Regions from separate parts of the Heyndrickxia acidicola genome, predicted to be linked through region 3. Evidence: riboswitches for the same ligand, from Rfam matches in the RefSeq annotation. Region 3 holds a riboswitch; each other region holds the start of a gene.

Region 1 (5,691 bases), on a different contig from region 3:
TTGTCGTTAAATTCTTTTTCTCATTGGTCATGTACAGTCACCTCTTAGAATTTAAATTTGTTATTGTTAATAATAACATCTCTCAATATAAAATCAATACTTATTTATAATTATTTTAAATAAAAACCCATTATAATGTTCAGCCGATTTGCAGAGCTGCTTTTTTGGCACTATTACACTCTATGTATAAAACGGCCAAACAAGAATGGGAAATTCCTTTAGTTAAGTAAAGGGGTCAGACCCCTTTAGTGCTTTAATCTATTAAATCGGCACGGTGGTAGGGGTGAGACGAGAGCTTTAAAAGTAAGTTAGGGGCAGTACTTGCAGATGCAATGGGACGAGGAGACTTTCAACCGTCCGCGGCAAAGAGAGCACTTGGAGCAGAAGCCTTCATACCTTCAATAAATTTTCATGATGCCGCTTGTTCCCAGCTTGATAGAATGAATGGAATAAAATAGAGTATTATATAGAATATGTAAATTTGGAGGTTTTTTATGATATTCATATTACTGGTCTTACTGGTTATCGGGATGTCTTTGCTCTCTTCGCCCACGATAAAAGGGAGGCTAGGAGAGTTTGAGGTTAAGAAACAGTTAAATAAACTCGATGCGGAAGAATATACCGTTTTGCATGATGTTCTTTTGCCGACTGTGAAGGGAAAGACCTCCCAGCTTGATCACTTAGTTATATCAAAAGCTGGGATATTTGTGATTGAGACCAAAAACTACCGCGGATGGATTTACGGAAGCGAACGAAGCAAGCAATGGACACAGGTCATCTACAAACGAAAGGAAAGGTTCTACAATCCTATTTTTCAAAATTACGGCCATATCCAGGCGCTGAAACAAATTGTTGGAGAGCAGTTTCCAATCCCTTATTACTCTTTGGTTGTTTTTTCAGAAAGGGCTGTTTTGAAAAAAGTGGAAGTATCCGCGTTAAACACTCATGTCCTTCAAACAGAGCAATTGTTGAAGTGTTTAAAGGGCTACCATGAAGAAATGCTGAATCCCATGCAGCGAAAGGGAATTCTTTATCGGCTACAAGCAAGGTCGATTGAGGGAAAAGAGGCAAGAAAGGGCCATATTGAACAAATTAAAAAGGATCAGGCTGAAAAAAAGGCCCAAATTAAAGCTGGGATTTGTCCAAAATGCGGAGGTAGCCTTGTACAAAGGAAAGGACGGAATGGTTCCTTTTATGGATGCAGCCAATTCCCTGCATGCCGGTTTACCTCCTGAAACCGGCTTTAAGGAATAGAGGATGAACGCCCGGAAATCGGTCGAAAGGCTGGTATCAGGGGGTATCAAATAACTCTTCTAAAAGGGATTCGCCTGTGCTGAATCCTTCGTTTGCAATCGTTCTCAAAAAATAAAACTTCGGCTGCTGCAGGTACCGGGTTTTTTTCTGCTCCCGCTCGATTTCTTTGGTCAGCCTTGCCTTTTCAGCTTCAAATTCGTCAGGAGGAACGGCATACGTAAAAGTAGAGCTTAAGGTGTTATAGCGGACTTTTATTTCTTCTATTTCTTCCCGGTCTTTTCGGATGACGACATGGTAGTGGTTCTCTCCGTCTTCTTCCAAAGAGGCAGAAAAGTTAAGCTCCATATAGTCAGCGTTTACTTTTTCATTTTTTGTTTTTACCACAAATCCTCTTTCGCGAAAATATAGCTCAAAATCGGAAAGGAAATCGACCAGCTTTTCACGCAGAAAAGGCCGGACATTCTCTAAATAAAGGTCCTGATTTTGGCTTTGGAGCGCATAAAGGAGACTTTCCAATTCCTCAATTTCCTTCGTCACATCATGTTCCATATCTATCACCCTTGTCTTTTCAATCTTACTACTATTATACCTTTCTTCCAAAATAGATACACTCCATGATCGAGACAAAAAGGGGATTTTAATCGTTCTTTTTCACAGAAAAATAGAATAGGTGTATCATACATGCATTTTCAAATGCTCATATGCTTTGAAGTTCCACAATCCCAAGAGGAGGGGACATCATGCTGGTGTTGAAAAATGTAAATGGATATGACGGCAGGGGAGGTCTTTTGCAGAACGCCGCTATTTTTATTGAGAATGGAAGGTTTGGGAAAATTGGAGAGTATGTGCGGACTCCTGAAGGCTGCGAGGTTCTTGATATGGCGGGAATGATCTTGACACCCGGCCTTATTGATGTGCATACACATCTTGGTGTGCAGGAGCAGGGGGTTGGCGTGGAGGGGCGGGATTACAATGAAACCAGTTCAGCCGTCACACCCCAGGTACGCACACTGGATGGCATCAATCCGATGGAAACGGGATTCATTGATGCAAGGCAAGCGGGGGTTACCACCGTACAGGTTATGCCCGGAAGTGCCAATGTGATTGGAGGGGAAACGGTGGTGTTGAAAACGGCGGGAGATATTGTCGATGAAATGGTCCTCAAATGTCCTGCCGGGTTAAAAGCAGCTACAGGTGAAAATCCTAAACGAGAGCATGGGCAAAAAGGGAGACCGCCAGTGACACGGATGGGGATAGCGGCCCTCCTCAGGGAAGAATTGATAAAGACTCAGGATTATTTAGAAGAAAGGAAAAAGGGGAAAGCAGAACGGAACCTTGGGCTGGAGACGCTAGCCAAAGTGTTGAATAAAGAAATCCCTATGCGCATACACGCACACCGTGCTGATGACATTGCCACTGTTTTAAGGCTGAAGAGAGAATTTGATTTTAACCTGACGATTGAGCATTGTACGGAAGGGCATCTCATTGCCCCTTTTATCGCAAAGCACCAGGTTCGTGTGTCAGTGGGCCCTACAATGTCAGCCCGTTCAAAGGTAGAGCTGGCCAATAAAGGCTGGCATACCCTGGTGGCGTTGGCAGAAGCCGGTGTTCCTTTTTCCATCACAACGGATCATCCCATTGTCTCCATTGAACACTTAATGGCGTGTGTCATTCTGGCTGTAAAAGCCGGTGTCAGGGAGGAGCTCGCTCTTCAAGCTGTGACATTGAATGCGGCTCTGCATCTTGGGGTGGAGGATCGGGTCGGATCTGTTGAGGAGGGAAAGGATGCGGATTTTGTCGTGTGGAGCGGTGATCCTTTTGATCTTCGCAGCCGGGTGCTGATGACATTTATTAATGGAGTGCAGGTGTAGGCTGAGGTTTTGAAGAATAGTACGTGTTAAAGAGGAGGGGGAAGAAAGGTGAAACAAATTATTGCGATGGGCGGAGGAGGTTTCTCCATGGAGCCGGAGAATGTCCTTTTGGATCAGTATGTATTAGAGCAAGCACGCTGTTCGGTTCCAAAGATCTGTTTTATCCCCACAGCCAGCGGTGATGCCGAAAGCTATATCGAACGTTTTTATCATGCCTTTCAAAAACTTTCCTGCGTACCGTCACACTTGTCTTTATTTAAGCCACCGGCAAGTGACTTAAGCGATTTTATTATGGAAAAGGATATTCTGTATGTAGGGGGAGGCAATACGAAGAATCTGCTCGCCTTATGGAAGGATTGGGGACTGGATCACCTATTGAAAAAGGCGTGGGAAAATGGAAAGGTTTTGGCGGGAATCAGCGCTGGTTCCATTTGCTGGTTTGAGGAAGGGATGACGGATTCCTATGGCAGCGATTTAAGACCGCTTTCTTGCTTAGGTTTTTTAAAAGGGAGCAATTGTCCGCATTACGATGGGGAAGAGGAAAGAAGGCCATCGTACTATCAGGCGCTGCTGGAAGGCGATATTCAATCAGGCTATGCTGCAGATGATGGGGCTGCCCTGCATTTTATGGGGCAGGAGCTTTATCGTGCAGTGAGCTCACGGCCTTATGCAAAAGCCTATCGAGTGGAGCGGGCAGGGAATGCTGTGATTGAATCGGCCATTGTGACCGATTATCTTGGCGAGGATGGCAAGGAGGATGAAGGTGTGGCGCTTTAGTTAACTAAAGGGGTCTGACCCTTTTAGTGCTTTAAAGTGAAGAAGGGGTCTGACCCCTTTTGTGCGTTAATGAGCTAAATTACGGCCATTTCGCGGTTTTGACTTTACTTCACAGCTGACTCACGCTATGATGATAGAAAATGAATATCTATGATTCTACTAGGGGTGCCTGCTTTTGGGCTGAGAGAAAAACTGTGTTTTTTAACCCTTTGGACCTGATCTGGATTGTGCCAGCGTAGGGAAGTAGCAGAGGGAATTATTATTCTTTGTACATCGCTATTTCAAGCCAGGTCCTGTCAGTGGGATCTGGCTTTTTCATTTGGCATAAAGAATAGGAGTGATCATAATGGAATTGAATTTTATAAGTGAAGCATTGGAAAAGGTGAGGGTTCAAAACCCTCTTGTACATAATATTACCAATGTCGTCGTAACGAACTGGACAGCAAACGGGCTGCTTGCTATTGGAGCATCTCCGGTGATGGCCTATGCTGCAGAAGAGGTTGCGGATATGGCTGGTATATCGAGTGCGCTCGTTTTAAACATCGGCACATTAAACCCTGTAACGGTAGATGCCATGATTTTGGCTGGGAAAGCAGCAAACAAACAAGGCATCCCGGTTATTTTTGATCCTGTCGGTGCAGGGGCTACATCTTATCGGACAGAAACAGCTCAAAGAATAATGAGAGAAGTAAAGCTTTCTGTAATCAGAGGAAATGCAGCTGAAATTGCCAATGTAGCAGGAGAGGCATGGGAAATCAAAGGAGTCGATGCAGGAAATGCAAACGGAGATGTGATGAAGCTCGCTATTTCAACGTCTAAAAAACACAAAATCACAGTCGTCATTACCGGAAAAACAGATGTGGTGACCGATGGAGAGACTACCTACACCATTTCGAACGGAGATCCTCTATTAACAAAGGTAACGGGAACAGGCTGTCTTTTAACATCGGTCATCGGCGCCTTCGCTGGTGTGGAGAAAAATGCAGTTAAAGCAGCTGCAGCTGCATTGGTGGTGTACGGAGTCGCGGCAGAGAAAGCTGCACACTTAGCTGCTGATAGGGGACCGGGCAGCTTCCAAATAGAATTTTTAAATCAATTATCAAAGGTTTCTGCAGACGATATTCAGGAAGCTGGGTCTTTTTCAAAAAGGCAGTCTTAATTTTTAACAGAAAGGATGAGGCATCATGAAAAAAGCATTAACCATTGCGGGATCAGACAGCGGCGGCGGTGCAGGAATTCAGGCAGATTTAAAAACGTTTTCGGAGCTTGGAGTATATGGAATGTCTGCTCTTACCGCTGTAACGGCTCAAAATACGCTAGGTGTTCAGGCGGTTTTTCCAATGGAGCCTGCAGCGGTTGCTAAACAAATCGATTCCATCGGGTCAGATATAGGAACGGATGCGGTTAAAACCGGAATGCTGTTCAGTGCCGATATTATTGAGGCGGTTGCGGAAAAAATTAAACACTATCAATGGGAAAAGGTTGTAGTCGATCCTGTCATGATAGCCAAGGGAGGGGCCTCACTCCTTCAAAAACAGGCAATTGCCTCCTTAAAGCGATACCTGCTGCCGCTTTCGATGATTGTAACGCCGAATATTCCTGAAGCAGAGGTTCTGACGGAAAGGGCCATTCGAACAATGGAAGATAAAAAGGCAGCTGCCGAGCGAATCATTAAGCTTGGAGCAAAGCATGTCATCCTGAAGGGCGGACACGATGAAAATCCCGAGGAATCAGAGGATCTCCTTTACGACGGCCACACGTTCACTCTTTTTCAAAGCAAACGAATCCA
Region 2 (5,691 bases), on a different contig from region 3:
GTTTCCTTCCTATTCCATTGTTTATTGATTAAAGTATCTTCTTTTTAATAATTTTTTTTCGATAAATGCTATGATTAAAAATAATGCAATCCCCATTAATGAAAGTATAAACACAGACGCAAACACTGCATCTGCCTCCATATTTCCAGACATTCTCCTGCTGAAATAACCCAATCCTGCAGTCCCGCCCAACCATTCACCGATTGTAGCTCCAACGACACAATACACGACTGACATTTTCAATCCAGACAGAAAGAGGGGTAAAGCCTGTGGAATTTGAATTTTCCTGAAGATTTGAAACCGGTTGGCCCCCATCGTCAAGAGCAGTTCCCGATAGTCATCCCCCCCTAATTTAAGCCCATCATACGTATTAATAACAATTGGAAAAAACGCAGTTAAAAAGGTTACTGCAACCTTGCTCCAAATGGAATACCCGAACCACATGATAAAAATGGGAGCAATTGCAATTAAAGGAATGGTTTGAGAGATGACCAGGAATGGATAAAGTACTTTCTCCATCGCTTTAGAGAAATGCATAATCGATCCTATAAGAACACCACCTATAACCGATAGGATAAATCCAATCAGGACTTCTTCAAGTGTGATCGGTAAATGCACCTCAAACAGAAGCAGGCTGTTCGTTAACAGGGACTTCCAAATGGAAAGAGGCGAAGGCAAAATAAAAGGAGGGATCATCCCCTTATCCACAATCCATTCCCATATACTGATCACAAAAATGATCACCAATAAAAACAAACCATATTCCTTTCGCCAACGGTTTAATTTAGTCTTCATCATTAATCAGACACTCCAATTCTTTTCTTACATGAATAAATTCAGACTGATAGATGATTTCCGGACTTCTTGGTCTTTTAAAATACACTTTCACTTCCTTTAATGGCTTTCCATTTTCTTTAGGCAGGATATAAATACGATCACTGAGTAAAATGGCTTCTTCTAAGTCATGCGTAATAAATAGGATTGTTTTTTGGAGATCCTCCCATAAATCCAAAAGCCATTTATGCACTTTTCGCTTCGTCAAAGAATCCAGTGCTCCAAAAGGTTCATCTAACAGCAAAAGATCTTTTGCCGAAATGAGGGATCTTAAAAAAGCGACACGCTGTCTCATTCCCCCTGAGAGCTCGTGTGGATAGGCATGTTCAAAAGAAAGTAAATCAAATTTAGACAGCCATTCCCTGATTTCAGCTTGCTTCTCCTTTTTATTCACTTTGGATATTTCCAATGGAAGCATAATATTTTCCGTCACCGTTCTCCAAGGTAAAAGCAAGTCTTTTTGCGGCATATAACCAATATTCCCTAAACGTTTATCCGGTGTCCCGTTTGAAAGAACAATCTCTCCATCTGACGGCTCCAGTAAACCTGAAATCACTTTAAACAAAGTGCTTTTCCCAGAACCGCTGGCTCCAATGATGGATACAAATTCCCCTTTCTCAATCTCCATGGAAAGATTCGCAAATACAGGCAGACCGTTCCCTTCATTATGAAAAATATACGCTACATTCTTTAAGGAAAGTAAATTAGACAGGCCAATCCCCTCCCTGATACACCATATCCCAAAACATATATTCAAATCTGGATGTTGTAATAAAATGTTCTTCCAAAACACTTAATTCCCGTTCACTTATTCCCTCTGCCAGGTGATCGAGTAAACGGATTAACCAGCTGGCTAAAGAACCGAATTCTTCAGAAGCATACATGGCAATCCACTCGCCATATAAGGCGTGTTCCTCAGAACCCGGATATTGTTCTTTTAGCATTTTACCGATTTCCCAGTAACTCCACATACAGGGAAGTAAAGAGGAAACCAATTCTGCAAGTGAACCCGTATGGGCAACATTCAGCATATATCGGGTGTAGGCAAGATTGATTGGGGCGGGCTTTGTTGCTTCCAACTGTTCATTCGTGATTCCAAACCTTTTCGCATATTGACGATGCAGGTCCATTTCGCCGTGGAGAGTATCATTCAAAAGCTTGGCAAAAGTGCTCATGGTCTCTAGATCTTTTGCTTTAATAGCCCCTAATGCAAAAAGTCTGGAATAGTCGATTAAAAATACGTAATCCTGCTTCATATAGCGAATAAAGGCTTCAGCAGGAAGGTCTCCATTTCCCAATCCCTTAACAAATGGGTGCTGGTGGGTTTGGAACCAAACATGTTTTAATTTTTCATAGAGCCGTTTTGAAAGGGCCATTCTTTTTCCTCCTTTTGCGTATTGCACCACTCAGCCATAAACATCGCTAAGGTTTTTGTAAAATCAACCAATTGTTGAACTTCCAGCTTTTCATTTATAGCGTGGGCATCCTCCAGTTTTCCCGGACCGAATATGACTGTTGGGATACCTGCCCGTCCAAGCCATCCTGCATCGGTGACTGTCGTAGACATCCCTATTTCGGGTTTCTTGCCTAAGGTATTTCGATACGACTTCACCAGTAATCTTGTTCCTATGTGTTCAGGATCGATTTCAAGAGAAGGGAAGACTTCGCCCTTATCCATAATCATGGATTTTCCTCCCCATTTAAATTGAGGAGGATGATTCCTTAACCAAGGGTCGCTTTGAGCTACAAGATGGATATGTTCTTCAATTTCCTTGATGATTTGTTCATAGTTCTCATTGGGATAAAAGTGTACTGTCACCCACAATGAACATCGGTCGGCAACAAAGGCTGCATGCCGCCCACCTTCAATGACGGCAGGATTAATGGTGTTGGTACCCGGAGCAAAACCAGGGTATTGTTTTGTAATCGCCCAATGCCGTTCAAGCTCCTGAAGACCTGAGATGACTTTCATCATCTTTTCAATAGCATTGGCCCCATGTATCCCGCCGCCTGCGTGAACCATTTTTCTGCGTAAACCATCATGGTACGTTTCTGTGCTCTGTATGGTAATCCAGCCTGTAATGACTCCTCCTTGGCCCTCGATATGAAGATCACTGGTATCCACGACTACTGCAAAATCCGCTTTGTACCCTCTCTCCGTACAATCAAGGGTTCCTGCTTCCCCCACCTCTTCACCAATGACCGATTGTAATTGAAGATTCCCTTTAAGTGGGATATTTAAATCTTTTAACACCTTCACGGCCAGCAATGCTCCTGCCAAACCGCCTTTCATATCTGCAACTCCCCGGCCGTATAGATAGCCCCCCTCTTCTCTTAAAACAAAAGGCGGTGTTTCCCAATCACTCTCATCCCCTACTTCTGCCACGTCCACATGGCCGTTTATAATTAAGCTTTTGTATGCTTCTGCAGAGTCTCCAGGCAATATCCCCACAACGTTGGAGTCACCGGGGTAGACCTCCCATCTCTCCGTTTTAAAATCCAAATCCATTAAATACTTATTTATGTAATGTTGTATTTTGCTTGAATTGCGGGCTGGAGGGCTTACAGTTGGATATCCCACAAGTTTAGATACTAATTGAATAAGTTCATCTTTTCTTGCCTCAATCTCATTCGTAATTCTTGCAGCTAGTTCTTCTGTAACAAAGTCCAAGCTTTTTCACCCCTTATTGCTTTGTCTATGTACTTTTTAACGCAAAAAAACCACTCATTTACGGAGAAATGAGTGGGTTATAACCATGTCATAAAAAATAAAAATATAAGAATTGACCTGATTGTTAATTTCCACTTCCCTCCGCTGGTATAATCCAGTTCAGGTTCAAAGGGTTTAGAACTAATGTTCAGTCTCAGCCATTCAGGCTCCCCTAGCAGTAAGCAATATTTATTTCATTTCCTCGATCATATCTCTATTTCTTAAAATAGTAAAGTGGAAATGATTATTCTTCTAATATCTTGGCATGCATTTAAGATAATGTCTCTGTTAATCTTGCTTGTTATTTTCAGCAGCAATCAACGGTGAATTAAATTCAATATTGGGCTTTAACTCAGATATGCAAGCGTTGTTGGTCCTGCTGGTTGATTTCCGTTGCAGGCACTCGCTTTCCGCGGGGCGGTTGGGAAGCCTCCTCGTCGCAAGCTCCTGCGGGGTCTTCCCTTACACGCTGATCCCGCAGGAGTCTCGTACTTTTCACTTCAATCAACGGTGAATTCAAATTAACATTGGGCTTTAACTCAGATATGCAAGCGTTGTTGGTTCTGACAGTTAATTTTCGATCAATCAATGTGGGTGTAATAGTAACATTAATTTTTACAGAATGTTAAATTACAAGGTTGAAAACTGTTCGTTTTTTAGCTCATTCGTGTGAAACGGCCGTTTCACACGAATGAGCTAACAGTGTCCTTTAACAACGCATATTAGAAAAGAATTCATGCTCCATTAACATCGTATGTCTGGATATAAAATATAAGTGTTTTCCTTCGATGGAAAAAGTTTTATTAATAAAATCCTATTGATACATTTTACTTCCAGTATTTCTAAATTCTTTCGCTTTTTCTTCCATCCCCTCCATAATCATTGCTTCCTTTCGGTGATCCTCTTCTTTTACCCGTTCTCGTATATCCTGTGAAATTTTCATACTGCAGAATTTTGGACCGCACATGGAGCAAAAATGAGATGTTTTCGCCCCTTCTGCCGGAAGTGTTTCATCATGATATTCCAGCGCTCTTTCCGGATCTAATGACAAATTAAATTGATCTCTCCATCGAAATTCAAATCTGGCTTTTGAAAGGGCATCATCCCGCATTTGGGCTCCGGGATGCCCTTTTGCTAAATCTGCAGCATGCGCAGCAATTTTATAGGTGATAACCCCGGTTCTTACGTCCTCTTTATTTGGAAGGCCCAGGTGCTCCTTTGGTGTTACATAACAGAGCATGGCCGTTCCAAACCATCCAATCATTGCAGCACCAATGGCTGAAGTAATATGGTCATAGCCTGGGGCAATATCTGTTGTTAACGGGCCTAAAGTATAAAAAGGGGCTTCATCACAAACTTTCATTTGCTTATCCACGTTTTCTTTAATTAAATGCATTGGAACGTGTCCTGGACCTTCAATCATTACTTGTACATCGTGATTCCAAGCTATTTCCGTGAGTTCTCCAAGTGTTTCCAGCTCCGCTAATTGTGCCGCATCATTTGCATCTGCAATGGAACCTGGACGAAGGCCATCCCCTAAAGAAAAGGATACATCATACGTTTTCATAATTTCACAGATTTCTTCAAAATGAGTGTAAAGGAAGTTCTCCTGATGGTGGGCAAGACACCATTGAGCCATAATAGAACCTCCTCGGGATACGATACCTGTTACCCTGTTTACTGTTAAGGGGATGTAACGAAGAAGCACTCCTGCATGTATAGTGAAATAATCCACTCCCTGCTCAGATTGTTCTATTAACGTATCACGATATACCTCCCAATTTAGGTCCTCCGCACACCCATTCACTTTTTCGAGCGCTTGATAGATTGGAACAGTTCCTACCGGTACGGGGGAATTTCGGATAATCCATTCGCGCGTAGTATGTATATTTTCCCCTGTTGAAAGGTCCATCATGGTATCTGCCCCCCAGCGGGTAGCCCATGTCATTTTTTCTACCTCTTCTTCAATAGAAGAGGTAACGGCAGAATTCCCAATATTCGCATTAATCTTCACGTGAAAACGGGAACCAATAATCATAGGTTCACTTTCAGGATGATTAATATTAGCAGGTATAATGGCACGTCCACGTGCAACCTCATCCCGGACTAATTCAGGTGACACATTTTCTCTGATTGCGATAAATTCC
Region 3 (5,691 bases):
TTTTAACTTCTTCTGTATCAAGCCATTCCGCTGTTTCCCCTGCTGCCTGTTGACATTGGACAATTTTTTTGAATTTCTCCGCCTCACAATCGGTTAATGCCACTTTCAGCATTCCTCTTTGGACGAGCCCAATGTCAATTCCACTTATTTCCCTTAGCTCTTCTGCAAGATGCGGAAAAAGCGCTCTGCTTTTTATAGCTAATTCAAACAACGGTCCAATTTCTTCCTCGAGTTCAGCCTGTGCCCCAAGCATCCCTGCGGCAGCACTTGAAGCCTCGCTGGCCAGCCGGTTTTTTTCTAGAATTGCTACTTTCTTTCCTTGTTTAGATAGCTGAAAGGCAATGGATGACCCGATGACACCTCCACCGATAATAAGAACATCATACTTTTTCATCTTTTTCCTCCCCCGTTTATTCCTTCTGCATACTCTATGGCAGCTTGCAGGGGATCCTTAGCATTTAAAATCCCTGACATCACCGCTACACCAGCAGCTCCAGCTTTAAAGACGTCAGGAAGGTACTGCAGCTCAATTCCCCCAATCGCAATGACTGGAATTGCGACGGCAGATGTAACAGAAGAAAGTGCCTCTAATCCTCTTGATGGCATTCCAGGTTTTGATGAACTGGGAAAGATATGGCCGAAAAGCAAATAATCTGCTCCTTGCTCTTCAGCGTCTATCGCTTCCTTTACCGAATGAACGCTTTTCCCTATCCTTAAGTGCGGAAAATGTTTTTTCACCGTAGCGGGACCAAGACTATGGAACGCTAGTTGAACCCCTTTCAATTGGGCAGCGGATGCGATGTCCACACGATCATTCACATACAGTTTCTTAGATGGCACCCCAAGGTCCTTCAGCTGCTGAAGAGCTTCCCATAATTCTATTGCACTGCTTGTCTTTTCCCTTAGCTGAATGTCTGTCACATAAGGATGGATTTTTTCAGCAATGTGAACGAATTGTTGAAGAGACATATTGCCATTACTAACTAAATGAAGTTCTTTATTTTTCGTAATCATGAGCACCTCCGAGTTAGAGAAAATAAAAAACCACTTCAAAATGAAGTGGTTTAAATCGCGGCGGCATAAAATTAGTCTCCATGAACGACCGATCCACTTCCCTACGCTGGCTTTAACCAGATCAGGTTCAAAGGGTCTAGAAGTTCACTTCCATCTCAGCCCACCGGCTCCCCTAGTGATATATCAAAATATATAAAATTGTCACATACATCATACCATGACCAATTTTGGTGTCAATATCAAACTTTTTAACCTGCTTTTCTTATTTGGTCAGATTTTCGTAATGTAGAATGCTTTCGGCCATATGCAAAGTATACGACTAAGCCAATCACAAACCATACTAGAAAGCTAATCCAAGACACTGCAGGAAGCTGTATAGCCAAATAGCCGCAGAAAAGGAAAGCTAATATAGGAATATACGGAACAAAAGGGACACGGAAGCCTTTTAGAGATACCTTGTTATATTTACGAAGAAATAAGATCCCAATGGAAACCGTCATGAAGGCCAGCAGCGTTCCGATGTTCACCAGCTCTGCTAATCTGCCCAGGGGTACTAATCCTGCAAAAATGGAAACAAGCACTCCGGTAATCCATGAATTTGCAACAGGTGTTTGTCTTTTCTTATCGACTTTAGAAAAGATTTTTGGTAATAGTCCATCACGGCTAATGGCATAAAATAAACGGGTTTGTCCATAAATCATGACCAGCAATACCGTCGTAATTCCAAGGATGGCCCCTAAGGAAATAAAACCGGCAGCCCAATCCTGATGGATATAGCTTAACGCAAAGGCAACAGGATTTTTCACATCGAGCTTTGGATACGGTACAATACCTGTTAGAATACCAGAAACAACAATATATAAAATGGTACAAACCAGAAGAGATGCAATTATACCAATGGGCATGTTGCGCTGTGGGTTTTTCACTTCTTCTGCAGCGGTTGAAACGGCATCAAAACCAATATAAGCAAAGAATACTGTAGCCGCTCCAGTAGCTACCCCTGAGAAACCAAATGGCATAAAAGGAGTCCAGTTACCCGGTTTTACATACCAAACGCCAACGGCTATAAATAACAGGACCACTGCCAGTTTAATTACAACCATAATAGAATTGAATCTTGCTGACTTTTTGACCCCCTGCGTTAACAGGAACGTGATTACAAGGACAATGATGATAGCTGGAAGATCGACATAGGTTCCATGTGCCGGATCATAAGCACTTGTTAATGCCTTTGGAAAATGAATGCCAAAGCCAGCGAGGAGCCCTTGAAAATAACCCGACCATCCACTCGCAACCGCAGAGGATGCTAATCCATACTCCAAAATTAAATCCCAACCCAGTACCCAGGCAATGATTTCGCCAAAGGTTGCGTAGCTATACGTATAGGCACTTCCAGACACCGGTACAGTGGACGCAAACTCTGCATAGCAAAGAGCGGCAAACACACAGGCTAGTCCGGAAAGAATAAATGAAATCACTAGTGCAGGGCCCGCATGTTCAGCTGCCGCCACACCGGTCAAAACAAAGATTCCTGTTCCAATTATGGCACCAATGCCAAGCATGGATAAATCAAAAGGACCAAGTTCTTTTTTTAATGTCACATCTTTTTGTCCAACCTCATTGATTAAGGCCTGAATGGACTTTTTTCGAAATAAATCCATAATGTTGTCCCCCTGAAGAAGTTTAAATGTTCTGAAAAATTACTATAAAAAATTGTATATCGAAATAATATAACTAATTTACAAGAAAAACAATAGTTTTCTAAAAATAATGTTATTTTTAAATATTAACAAAACATTATTTGCCATTTAATCCTTCTCTCTTACATTTTCACCATTTAACATTATTAATCTCTCAATTCGTACTCTATTTTAATAGAATGTTTTTGATATGTTAAATATTAGCTATCTAAAATATGTATTTGTATTATGCTATAAACATAAAAAATTATAAAAAAAGAGCCTGCTTAAAAGCAGGACTCAAGACGTTTTTTAAAATCAGTCATTCTTCTCAGCATAGTTAAACTCAATTTCACATTCTTTGAGCGGCACAACCTTAGTTTTCTTTATAAACTTATAGCCAAACCACAAGCAGAGGAACATCGGAATACCCAGATAAGCTGCCAACACACTTCCCCAATCAATATGAGGAGCAAGGAAAGCCTGGAAGTTTTGGCCGAGCGTTACAATCAGTCCTACTGCAATCGCAAATATAGGGCCAAATGGGTACCACTTTGCTTTGTAGGGAAGCAGGTCAAGAGAGTAGCCCTGCGCAAGAAAGGCTTTTCTGAAACGGTAGTGGCTAACAGAAATACCCAGCCAGAAAATAAATCCTGTGATCCCTACCGAGTTCATCAGCCATAGATAGACAGAACCGTCTCCATATACGGAAGAGAAGAAAGCAAGCATTCCAATGATCGTCGTTAACACCATCGCCGCAACCGGCACGCCGCGTTTATTAAGTTTGGCAAAGATATGAGGAGCTTGCCCCTTCTTAGCCATTGCATACAGCATACGAGTTGAAGCATACAGACTGGAATTGCCGGCTGATAGAACCGCAGTTAAAATGACCGCGTTCATCAAAGATGCAGCAAAAGCAAGACCTGCCCGCTTGAATACAAGTGTAAACGGACTTACCATAATATCATTACTTTGTAGGTTCGGGTTTGTGTACGGAATAATAAGACCTACCACAAAAATCGCTAAAACATAAAAGAGGAGAATACGCCAGAAAACATTGCGAACGGCTTTTGGGATATTTTTAGCAGGATCTTCACTTTCCCCAGCGGCAACCCCGACAATTTCCGTTCCTTGAAAAGAAAAACCAGTAGCAAGAAAGATGACAAACGTACCGATTACACCGCCGCTAAAAGGAGCCTTCCCAACTGTGAAATTATGAAAACCAATAGCCTGTCCACCCATTACACCAAATATCATGAGCACACCTACTACGAGAAAGACCACAATGGCAGAAACCTTTACAAAAGAAAACCAATATTCCCCTTCACCATACCCTTTTACGTGTAAATAGTTTAATAGAAAGATAAGTGCTAAAAACGAAAGGCTCCATAGTATAGATGGGCTATGCGGAAACCAAAATTTCATGATCATGGTAGATGCTGTCAGTTCAGCTGCAATCGTCATGGCCCAGCTAAACCAGTACGTCCATCCAATGGCAAATCCAAAGGCAGGATCCACAAATTTTGTTCCATAGGTGCTGAATGCGCCGCTTGTTGGCATAAAAGCGGAAAGCTCTCCCAGGCTTGTCATGACAAAATACACCATTATCCCAATAAATACATAGGCAAATAACGCCCCGCCAGGACCTGCAGAATGAATGGCAGCACCACTTCCTAGGAAAAGGCCCGTTCCAATCGCTCCGCCAAGCGAAATCATTGTTAAATGGCGGGCTTTTAATCCGCGTTCCAGCTTATTTTCTTTGGAGACGCCTTTCTCTAAATCCATTATCTCTCTTTTCTTTAATTCCATCCCCTTCAGTCCTCTCCGTTGATAAATCACATAATAAAACGCTTACATTTTCTTCTAAAATCTATGTCTCAACTAGTAAGAAAATATAATGTAAACGTTTGGTACTATTCCCCTTTCTAAACCCATTATTTTTTGACTGTATACAATTTGTCGAATTTAAAAAAATCTTACATGGAGAGAAAACAAAAGTCAAGAACAATCAGGAAACAAGAGATTAATACATTTTTAAAAAGACTCCTTTCGTAAACTTTGTTACTATTTGACACATACAAAATGATTAAAAAATAATGTTCAGTATAGGATTTTAAAGTGGATACAAAAAGATTCCGCTAACACAAACATACAAAAAATGGTGCACTCTTCTTATGAAAAGGTTGCACCATCATATCTACTATATTGTTCCTTAATGTTTTAAAGGTTGTCCCTCATATGCTTTTACATCAAGAGGAGCCGCAAGAAATTCTTTTGCTTTTGCCACAAAGGATGTAAAGTGCTCGCTTGCATTATGACTTGCTACTGCTGCTGCATCCTGCCATACCTCGACCATTGTGAAGACATTTTCTTTTTCTGTGTCTTTTTTCAGATCATACGAGATATTTCCGCTTTCTTTTCGTGATGCTTCAATCAGTGGTTGAAGCTCTTTTAAAAATGCCTCTTGTTTCTCGGGATTAACAGTAAGTCCTGCATGAATAATGATCATTAAAGGTCATCCTTTCTTATTCCTTTTTTATTATCTTACTTCCACTGTGCAACTTTATCAATTGGGAGTCGAACAGATGGGTGTCCGCTGTCAGCTGCTTTTCCGATCGAAATCAGCATGACAGGTACATAGCGTTCTTTGTCGAGACCAAACGCTTCTGCAATTTGATCCTTTTCGTATCCGCCGATAGGGTTGGTATCATATCCGAAAGCACGGGCAGCAAGCATAATTTGCATGGATACTAATCCTCCATCAATCATGACTACGTCTCTCATGTCTTCTTTTGAAATGTTTTCGTAGTACGCAGTAAATGCGTTCAAAATTCCTTCTTTGACTTCTAAAGGCATAAAGCCTTTTTCAACAGCACTTCCATAGATTTCTTCAGCATTCTCGAAGTTATTCATATCACCGAATACAGCAATCACTGCAGCAGATGTGTCAACTTGATTTTGGTTGAATTTAGCAAGTGGTGCAAGAGTCGCTTTGCCT

What was found. A riboswitch is a leader RNA that binds a small molecule or an ion and turns the genes downstream of it on or off. The one in region 3 is predicted to bind thiamine pyrophosphate.
Region 1: another riboswitch for thiamine pyrophosphate. It lies ahead of thiM (hydroxyethylthiazole kinase); the one in region 3 lies ahead of A5N88_RS23090 (thiamine phosphate synthase).
Region 2: another riboswitch for thiamine pyrophosphate. It lies ahead of A5N88_RS09310 (acetylornithine deacetylase); the one in region 3 lies ahead of A5N88_RS23090 (thiamine phosphate synthase).

Annotation. Positions count from the first base shown of each region.
Region 1 is NZ_KV440953.1:4,042,196-4,047,886, forward strand. It holds gene katA (catalase KatA) at 1-31, opposite strand, end outside; gene A5N88_RS25910 (NERD domain-containing protein) at 495-1,235, shown strand; gene A5N88_RS18870 (hypothetical protein) at 1,291-1,854, opposite strand; gene A5N88_RS18875 (amidohydrolase) at 1,995-3,125, shown strand; gene A5N88_RS18880 (Type 1 glutamine amidotransferase-like domain-containing protein) at 3,174-3,902, shown strand; TPP riboswitch at 4,054-4,161, shown strand; gene thiM (hydroxyethylthiazole kinase) at 4,249-5,061, shown strand; gene thiD (bifunctional hydroxymethylpyrimidine kinase/phosphomethylpyrimidine kinase) at 5,087-5,691, shown strand, end outside.
Region 2 is NZ_KV440953.1:1,988,415-1,994,105, forward strand. It holds gene A5N88_RS09295 (ABC transporter permease) at 22-795, opposite strand; gene A5N88_RS09300 (ABC transporter ATP-binding protein) at 785-1,462, opposite strand; gene tenA (thiaminase II) at 1,539-2,210, opposite strand; gene A5N88_RS09310 (acetylornithine deacetylase) at 2,177-3,505, opposite strand; TPP riboswitch at 3,625-3,728, opposite strand; gene A5N88_RS24805 (hypothetical protein) at 3,897-4,052, opposite strand; gene thiC (phosphomethylpyrimidine synthase ThiC) at 4,359-5,691, opposite strand, start outside.
Region 3 is NZ_LWJG01000004.1:140,774-146,464, reverse strand. It holds gene thiO (glycine oxidase ThiO) at 1-394, opposite strand, end outside; gene A5N88_RS23090 (thiamine phosphate synthase) at 391-1,014, opposite strand; TPP riboswitch at 1,096-1,198, opposite strand; gene bcaP (branched-chain amino acid transporter BcaP) at 1,263-2,675, opposite strand; gene A5N88_RS23080 (amino acid permease) at 3,012-4,502, opposite strand; gene A5N88_RS23075 (putative quinol monooxygenase) at 4,906-5,202, opposite strand; gene A5N88_RS23070 (nitroreductase family protein) at 5,238-5,691, opposite strand, start outside.